2 regions of the Rhizobium sp. IBUN genome follow, and region 2 is predicted to be linked to the other one. Evidence: riboswitches for the same ligand, from Rfam matches in the RefSeq annotation. Region 2 holds a riboswitch; the other holds the start of a gene.
The links. Region 2 has a riboswitch for thiamine pyrophosphate ahead of thiB (thiamine ABC transporter substrate binding subunit). Riboswitches for the same ligand answer to the same signal wherever they lie in the genome.
Positions count from the first base shown of each region.

Region 1: it holds a riboswitch for thiamine pyrophosphate, as region 2 does, so the genes downstream of both, thiM (hydroxyethylthiazole kinase) here and thiB (thiamine ABC transporter substrate binding subunit) in region 2, are expected to answer to the same signal.

Region 1 covers NZ_AZNV01000028.1:77,037-81,654, forward strand. Annotated here, with positions in the region: gene RHIBUN_RS0122855 (carbohydrate ABC transporter permease) at 1-87, shown strand, start outside; gene RHIBUN_RS0122860 (3-oxoacyl-ACP reductase) at 100-864, opposite strand; gene thiD (bifunctional hydroxymethylpyrimidine kinase/phosphomethylpyrimidine kinase) at 861-1,682, opposite strand; gene thiE (thiamine phosphate synthase) at 1,679-2,314, opposite strand; gene thiM (hydroxyethylthiazole kinase) at 2,311-3,114, opposite strand; TPP riboswitch at 3,164-3,257, opposite strand; partial or broken gene RHIBUN_RS0122885 (alpha/beta hydrolase) at 4,341-4,618, shown strand, end outside.
Region 2 covers NZ_AZNV01000001.1:259,634-264,251, forward strand. Annotated here, with positions in the region: gene RHIBUN_RS0101155 (ABC-F family ATP-binding cassette domain-containing protein) at 1-304, opposite strand, end outside; gene RHIBUN_RS0101160 (thiamine diphosphokinase) at 308-958, opposite strand; gene RHIBUN_RS0101165 (MarR family transcriptional regulator) at 1,007-1,537, opposite strand; gene RHIBUN_RS0101170 (MDR family MFS transporter) at 1,656-3,188, shown strand; TPP riboswitch at 3,249-3,359, shown strand; gene thiB (thiamine ABC transporter substrate binding subunit) at 3,404-4,432, shown strand; gene thiP (thiamine/thiamine pyrophosphate ABC transporter permease ThiP) at 4,432-4,618, shown strand, end outside.

The DNA of each region.
Region 1 (4,618 bases), on a different contig from region 2:
CTGACAATCATGCCAACGATCATCGTCTTCTTCCTGGCGCAGAAGCACATCATCGCCGGCTTGACCGCGGGTGCGGTCAAGTCCTGAGGAGGCTTTGCCTCAGCCGAAGACGAGCCCGCCATCGACGATGAGGTTCTGCCCGGTAACGGCGCGTGCCCAGTGGCTTGCGAAAAACAGGACCGCGTCAGCCATTTCCCCGGGCGTCGTCACTTGCCGGAGGGGCGTGCTCGCCGCAATCAGATCGAAGACCGCATCCGGTGTGGCGCTGCTCGCTTCAGTGGCGCGCAGCAAGCCGCCCGAGACCATGTTGACGGTAATGCCTGATGGGCCAAGCTCTGCGGCCGCCGTGCGGGTCAAGGACAGAAGCGCACCCTTGGCAGCCGTGTAGTCATGGTAGGGCACCACCGGGTTCTGGAAGAGATTGGTGCCGATCGTGATGATCCGCCCAAAACCTGCAGTGGCCATGACCGGGCGGGTGGCCTGGATCAGGTTCAACGCCCCCTTCACGGCCGTATCGAGCTGGGATGTCATTTCACCCCAGGTCAATTGATCGAGCTTCGATCGGGCGTCTCCGTTGAAGCTGAAGTCGGTCAAGGCGTTGTGCACGACTGTCGTCGGCGCACCGAGTGTATCCTTGACCTCGGCCACCATGCGCTTGACGGCCTCGCTGTCGCGGACATCCGCCTGGAACGCCCGGGCACGATCACCCAACGACGCGGCAAGCGCCTCGGCCTCGATGCGGCTGTTGCGGTAGTTGATTGCGACCTTCGCGCCTTCGCGGGCAAAGGCAGCAGCGATGGCGGCGCCCAGGCCACGCCCGGCCCCGGTGATGATGATGGTTTGTTCGCTGATCGCCAGTGTCATCTCGAATGTCCCTCTCTCAACGTCCAAAGCTCATGAAAATGCTGAACCGGCCCGTGCCCGGAACCGACAGAAAGCGTATCCGCCTGCGCGACGGCATGGGCGAGGTAGCTTTTCGCCTCCGCCACTGCCTCGGGCAGCGTCGCCCCCTTCGCGAGCTCAGCGGCAAGCGCGCTCGATAGTGTACAGCCGGTGCCATGCGTGTTCGCCGTCGGTATCCGGAGCCCCTCGAACCAGCTCAGTCCCGCGGCTGTCGCCAGGACATCAGGGCTCTCCTGGCTTGGCAGATGACCGCCCTTGACCAGCACCGCCTCCGGGCCAAGAGCACGCAGGCTTTGCGCCTGCTCGGCCATGGCCGCGCGGGTATCGGCCGAAGGTCCATGCAGGAGTGCTGCCGCTTCCGGAAGATTGGGAGTAAGCAGCGTCGCGAGCGGCAGCAGCCGGCGGGTGAGGACGTCGATCGCAGACAGATCGAGGAGGCCAGCCCCGCCCTTGGCGACCATGACCGGATCGAGAACGATCGGAATGCCTTTGTGGGGTTCGATCGCATCGGCGACAGCGTCGGCAATTTCGGCATTGGCAATCATGCCGATCTTGATTGCATCAACGCGGACATCGGCAAACACTGCCTTGATCTGGTCGGCGACGAAGGCAGCCGGAACCAGATGGACCCCGCAAACGCCCTGTGTGTTTTGTGCCGTCAGCGCGGTCAGCACCGCCATGCCGTAGACACCGCGGGCAGAGAATGCCTTCAGGTCCGCCTGGATTCCGGCGCCGCCGGAAGGATCGGATCCGGCAATGGAGAGAACGTTTCGGATCATCGGTGAACCTTTCTGATGTTTTCCGCGATCTCACGAGCCGCCGCCTCAGGGTCACGGGTGCCGCAGATCGCAGAGACGACGGCAAGACCGTCAGCGCCAGCAGCAAAGGCATCCCCGACATGAACCGCCTTCAGCCCGCCGATCGCGACTGCGGGAACGGGGCAGACGCGCACGAGGCGTGCAAGGCCAGCGAAACCGGTCGGCTCCTTGTGATCCGCCTTCGTCGATGTCGCAAAGACCGGGCCGATACCCGCGTAGTCGACGATTGCCGGATCGACCCGCGCGGCCAGTGCCTCGGTCTCAACGGAGAGGCCAAGGATCATATCGTCTCCAATCCGCGCGCGGGCAGTTGGCGCATCCAAGTCCTCTTGCCCGATGTGCAGACCGTCAGCACCAATTGCGACGGCAGCCTCGACGTCATCGTTGACGATGAGCAAGGCACCGGTGCCAGACAAAGCCGCCTTGAGCGCCCGACCTGTTTCGATCATCAGGGGTGTATCGGCATGCTTGTCGCGCAGCTGGACAACGGTCGCTCCGCCAGCAACAGCCGCCCGCGCGGTCTCCACCATGCCGAAGCCGGCACAAAGACCGGGATCGAGGACGAGATAGAGTGAAAGGTCGATGTTTCTCATGCGGAACGCACCCTCGCATGGTGATCGAGAAGCGCGGCGTCAAGCGCTGCAAGCGCATCGAGAAACGCCGGAGAAAACGAACCCGGGCCATCAGCCCTGCTGGCTGCCATCTCGCCGGCAACAGCAAAGGTCGCAAGCGCTGCAACCGTTGCCTCGAACGGCGCGGCAGGCCGGATCGCCGTGAATGCTCCGACGAGGCAGGTCAGTGCGCAGCCGAGTGCGGTCACCTGAGGCATCAAGGCAGACCCGCCTTCAATCCAGGCAGCTCGTTCACCGTCGGTGACGAAATCAACCACGCCGGTTACCGCGACCGTCGCACCGTGTGTCCTCGCAATCAGCCGGGCTGATTCCTCGGCCTGTTCGACCCCGTCACGACTGTCCACCCCCTGGCCCCGGCTTTCGCCACCGGCAAGGGCGATAATCTCGGAGGCGTTGCCGCGAATGACCGTCGGACCGAGTTCCAGCAGCCGATCAACGGCCGCCCGGCGGAAGCCGGTGGCATAATGGGCAACCGGATCGAGAACCCATGGCTTGCCGGACTGGCTGGCGGCGAGGGCTGCCGCCTCCATGCCGCGCAACCAGGATGACGACAGTGTGCCGATGTTGATTGTCAGTGCGCCTGCGATCGCCGCAAACTCGCCAGCCTCTTCTTCCGCATGCACCATGGCGGGAGACGCGCCGGCGGCCAGAAGCACATTGGCTGCGATATTCATGGCAACGAAGTTGGTGATGCAGTGAACAAGCGGCGGTTGCGCGCGCAACTCGCTGAGCAGTATTCCCGGTAAGGTCTGATCTTGCATGGTGCGCCTTTCGATCGGGGAGAAAGGCGCGGGGACTGACGCAGGAGGCGAAACGTCCCGAGCGACTCCCTCCGCCGGCATTATCCGGTTCAGGTTCAAAGGGTCCTTCTCAGCCCCTTGGGAGGGCGCCCCTGTCTCTCACTGCCTTCTTCTCGCAGAGAAGCGCGCGCCTGTCATCCATAAAATGGACATCGCCGGGTGAGCCCGGCGATGCCGGGAAATGCCCTGGAGGAGGCGAGCGGCGTCCACCTCGACATCATCGGGCTCCGGCTCCGGCACGGAAATGAGGTCTGATCGATACGCCGGGCCATTGGATCCGCTCCCAGCTGCTGGTCAAGCGAACTCCCGTGCGCAGGTCCAGGGTCGCGCCTGTGACAAGCTGGACAGATGATATGTCGGGGCCTAGTCTTCTGAAATGTTGGGATGTCGTCTTCTTCTCTTCGGTTTGATCTTGCTGTTCGGATGGACGGCAGGCGCGCAGCAGATGCCCTGTCCCTTTGAATATCCAGACACGCCGGTCAACCGGTCTCGCGGGGTGGTCGGCTGCTCGCTGCAGTGCGATCAGAAGCTGACTTGTCCCGGCCAGCAGGCGATCGAGCCACAAAAGCACCCTTCGGCGAAGGCTCCCGGCAATGCGGTCAATGAGAGTGGAACTTGTCCGGAGGGGAAAAACTGGGATTCGAGAAGGAAAACTTGCGTCGCGTGCGCCGCGGGCGCGTCGTGGGATGCCAAGCGCTCGACCTGTTCCTGTGGGACCGGCCGGTTCGTTGATCCGAAGACGAAGCGTTGCGTCAGTTGTCCCGAAAATTGGGGTTGGGAAAAAGGGAGGTGCCTGTGCACTCGCAGTTTGAAATCCACCTTGGCGGGAAAGTCCTGCTCGCCGAAGCAGCCGGTCTGCAGGACCGACAGCGTTTGGGATGCCGAAAACAAGCATTGTGTGGCAGTGAAGCTGCGGAAGCCGAAGGCGTAGCTCGAGATGGGTAGACGGCTTCAGACCCGAATTGAGCTTGTCGTGGATCGTTCGTCGTGGCCCTAGGGCATGGAGCGCGAATTGCACGTAACATTCGCGTCGTTTCTGTGAGAGTACTTCACCAAAGCCCGGCCACCGTAAGGTGCTTGCGTTTCAATGAGGGAACCGGAACGTGATTGCTGCCCGTACTGTTCGGACACTTGCACCTTTGCTCGTCGCGGCAGTTCTTGCCAGCTGCGGTCATCCAAGCGGAGTCATGGCCCCTGTTGCGCTATCGGCGGCAACGCAGAATACCTCAAAGGTCAGCATGCTGGTCGCAACCACGCGCGAACCTTCCGGCGACCCGGCGACGCTCTTCACCGGCGAACGCAGCCCAAAGCCCTACCTGACGGCGGTTGACGTCTCCATTCCGCCGAAACGGGCCTCAGGCACAGTCCAATGGCCGAAGCGTCTACCGCCCAATCCCGCAACCGATTTTGCGGTGACCAGCGTCAAGGAGATCGACACCGTTCCAGAGGGGCGCGCCTGGTTCCA
Region 2 (4,618 bases):
CGCGATAATGATCGTCACCCGGGCCGAGGCCGGCTTCGGCATAGGCCTGCACCGTCTTGAATCCGGTGAAATCGGGAGCCTGTTCGAGATAACGCACGGTCGAGGAGGGGTGGCGGAAGACCTCTCCCGACTGTGCTTCGACGAGACCGGCAGCAATCTTCAGCAACGTCGACTTCCCGGAGCCGTTGCGGCCGACGAGACAGATCTTGTCTCCGGGCTCCACCTGCAGGGCGGCGCCGGCAAGCAATGGCGTGCCGCCGAAGCTGAGAAAGACGTCGTCGAGTTTCAGAATGGGAGGCGCCAAAGATCAGACTCCGGAAAGATCATAGGGGCGGGCGAGCACAATGGCGCGGCCGCTCTCGAGCGAAAAGCGCACTTTGCCTTTCGCGACATTGGAAATGGTGCGTGACGAGCCGAAGGGCAAATGGAAGTCGGCAAGCGGGTAGCGCGCGTTTTCGATTGTCAGGCCGCGAAGTTCGCTGAAGCCAGGCACCGAAAAGAGACTGTCTGGTGGCAGGTCCAGTTCGATTGCGCCTGAAATCAGCGGCACAGCCTCTTCGCTGCCAGACGTGAGCAGTACGTCATAACCCTGCTCCGCCAGGCTGACGGCATAGAGCAGGTGCTGGATGGCATGGTCGGAACGTTCGCCTGCAAGGGCGCCGGCCAAGACGAGGTGTTTCGCGCCGCGGGCGACCGCTTCCGCAACCGCAATCTCGCCGTCGGTTGAGGCCTTGGCAGCGGGATAAGGTTGCCTGGGGACGTCAGGAAAAGCGGCTTCGAGATCCGCCGGCGTGGAATCGAAATCGCCGACCCACAATTCCGGAACGACGCCGAGCGCTGCCGCATGACGCATGCCACCATCGGCGGCTATGAAACGGCTGCCCGAGATGGCATGTCGCAGGCGGTCGGTCATCTGCAACTCGCCGCCAAGCAGAATGGTGAAGGTGGATTGGCTCATGGGCACTGCCCATAGCGCAAACCAGGGGGGAAGGGAAAGGGCCGCGGCTCAGGCTTCGTCAGCGATATCCTTGACGCGAGCGTCAAAAACACTTTCGAAGCCGGAAATGAACTTCTCGAATAGCTCTCCGAACGCCTCGATCTCCTCCGGCTTCCAGTCTTTGACCACTTCGGAAACGAATGCGAGCTTCTGCGCGCGTATTTCCGACAGCAGCCTCTGCCCGAGCGGCGTCATCACGACGATGATCCGCCGCGCATCCGCCTGAGATGCCTTTCGCCGCAGAATATTCCGCCCCACCATTTCAGCGACGATGCGGCTTGCGCGCGAGGGGTCGATCCGCATCATCTCGGCAATCGTCCCAACCGTTACGTCGCCAGCCTCATGTGCACGCCGCACAGCGTCCAGCACGTCGAGGTGTGACAGCTCGAGGCCCGGTGCGACACTTTGGATCGCGAGCCGACCGATCAGTCTCCGCCCGGTCATGAGACGCATACGGGTCATGCTTTGCCCAATGCGCAGGATGTCAGGCTCGTGCGTCTCGGCGTCAGTATCGGTCAGATTCGTCAAGCTCTCGTTCATTGCGGAAACATAGCATCTCAGGCGTCAATTGAAAATATGCCATTGTCAATCAAGTGACATTGACAAATATATGCTAATAGCACATAAATAAGCACTCCCCAATATGGAACGACACTTCATGGATACTCAAATTGCCGCGGCGCCGCTTGTGACGGATCACCGCCGGCGGTTCATCCTCTTCCTTTTCCTGATGGCGGCCATGTTCATGGCGACACTCGACAACCAGATCGTCGCAACGGCTTTGCCGACGATCGTCGGCGAGTTCGGCCACCTCGAGCGGTTCAGCTGGGTCGGCTCCGCCTATCTTCTCGCCGTGAGCGCGGTGATGCCGCTCTATGGCAAGCTCGGTGATCTCTTCGGCCGCAAGTATGTAATGATGGCCGCGATCATGATCTTCACGGTCGGTTCCGCCGTCTGCGGACTGGCGGTATCCATGAACACGCTGATTGCGGCCCGCGTGCTGCAGGGACTTGGCGGAGGCGGGATCATGGTCTCGATCTTCGCCGTCAACGCGGACCTCTTCGAGCCGCGCGAACGGGCGCGGTACCAGAGCTATTCCAGCCTCGTTCTGATGGCCTCGGGCGCTATCGGACCCGTCCTTGGCGGGGCAATGAGCGATCTTTTCGGCTGGCGCTCGATCTTCCTCGTCAATGTTCCGATCGGTTTCGTCGTCCTTGTCGGTCTGGCTTTGATGCTGCCCTACCGGAAGCCCAACCGCCGTCCGAAGATCGATTACGCCGGCGCCCTGCTGCTCGCCTTGACGACGGCAAGCATCGTTCTCGCCGCCGATGGCTCTCAGGTTTTCGGCTCGCTTGTCGCTCCTCAAAGCCTGGCGATCATGGCGCTCGGTGTAGCGGCGGCGATCGGTTGGATCTTCGTCGAGCGTCGCGCCGCGGAGCCGATCGTTCCCCTGTCGCTGTTTCGCAATTCGACATTCAGCCTGCTGCTCATCATGTCAATCATGAGTGGCGCGATCGGCATCGGCATGGTCAATTATTTCGCATTGTTCCTGCAGACGACGACCGGCCTTTCGCCGTCCGCGGCCGGGGCCTTCTTCATTCTTCTGACCGGCGGCATCGTCTGCGGGTCGCTCTCTGCGGGCCGCATCATCTCCATCACCGGGCGCTACAAGCCGTTCGCGATCGCAAGCCTGACCTGCAGTGCCATCGCGTTTGTGCTGCTCACTCAGGTTCATGTCGGAACACCGGTCATGGTGATCGGGGCGGTGATGGCTCTCCACGGCTTCGGCGTCGGCCTAGCACAGCAGGTCCCGGTCATCGGCGTCCAGAATGCCGCTCCGGCGCGCGACGTCGGCGCCGCAACGGGATCAGTGACGCTGTCACGCATGGGCGGTGCATCGATTGCCATCTCCATTTATGGTGCGATCATCGGCTCGCAGCTCGGCAAGACCGGACTCTCCATTCCCGGCGTGACCGATATCGAGCAGCTGACGCCAAAGATGCTCGCGGCGTTGCCGGAGCAGGTGCGGCAGGCCGTCGCCGACGTCTATGCCAATGCGTTCACGCCGCTTTTCATCGCTTCGTGCGCGATCGCTCTCATCGGCCTTTGTGCTGCCTTGATGCTGAAACCCACGCAGTTGCCACGCGTGGTAGAGGTGCGACCGGCGGCAAGTGCCGAAGCCGCCGAGTAAATGCCAATGGCGGCCCAAGGGCCGCCCCTTGCAAGACGCCTAGCGTGGCGATACATCTCAAGCGCTCTAACGGGGTGCCCGTGCCATCAGGCACGCGGCTGAGAGGCTGAAAGCCAACCCGCGGAACCTGATCCGGCTAACACCGGCGGAGGGATTAGACGCGTGACATCTGGCACCGCCCTTTTCCCCTTCAAGCAAACCAGAGGAGAGGTGCCATGTTCAAATTCAAATTCCCGAGCCGTTCGTTGCTTGCCACGATCTTCATCGCGACTGCAACCCTGACCGGCGCCGGCGCGCAGGCGGCAGACAAGACGCTTACCGTCTACACTTATGAAAGCTTCATATCCGAATGGGGTCCGGGGCCGAAGGTCAAGGAAGCGTTCGAGAAGACCTGCGGCTGCAATGTCAATTTCGTCAGCGTGGCGGATGGCGTGGCACTGTTGTCGCGTCTTAAGCTCGAAGGCGCCGGCACGAAGGCAGATATCGTGCTTGGCTTGGATACGAACCTGACCACGGAAGCGAAGGCGACCGGCCTGTTCGATGCGAGCGGTATCGATGTCGGCGGGCTCAAGGTGCCGGGCGACTACAAGGACGATGTATTCGTGCCGTACGACTATGGCCACTTCGCCGTCATCTACGATACCCAGACGATCAAGAACCCGCCGCAAAGCATGAAGGACCTAGTCGAAGGCGACCCTTCGCAGAAGATCGTCATCGAGGACCCGCGCACCTCGACGCCCGGGCTCGGTCTCCTGTTGTGGGTAAAATCCGTCTACGGCGACAAGGCGCCGGAGGCCTGGGCGAAACTCAAGAAGCGGGTTTTGACGGTAACGCCCGGTTGGTCAGAGGCCTATGGGCTGTTCACCAAGGGGGAAGTACCGATGGTGCTTTCCTACACGACATCGCCTGCCTATCACATGGTCGCGGAGAATACGGACCGCTACCAGGCCGCTGCATTTTCAGAGGGCCATTACATACAGATCGAAGTGGCCGGACTGCTGAAGAATGCGCCTGACAAGGAACTTGCGCGCGATTTCCTGAAATTCATGGTGACGCCGGGCTTCCAGGACACCATTCCGACCAACAACTGGATGATGCCGGTTTCCGCGACATCGCAACCGCTGCCGGATGCGTTCGGCAAGCTCGTGAAGCCATCAAAGACCTTTCTGATGAGCTCTGACGAAGTTGCCGAGAATCGCAAAGCCTGGATCGACGAGTGGCTGGCTGCCATGAGCATGAACTGATGCTTTTGACCAAGGCAGAGATGCGACGGGCGATGCTGGGCGGGGCCGCGAGCCTCGCCGGCATTATCGCTTTCGTCGGCCTTGCGATCCTTGCTTTGCTTCTCTCGAGCGGCGGTTCGTCGATTCTTGCGACCGTGTTTGAACCGTACATCCTGCGGATATTGCGTTTCACGCTGTTGCAGGCCG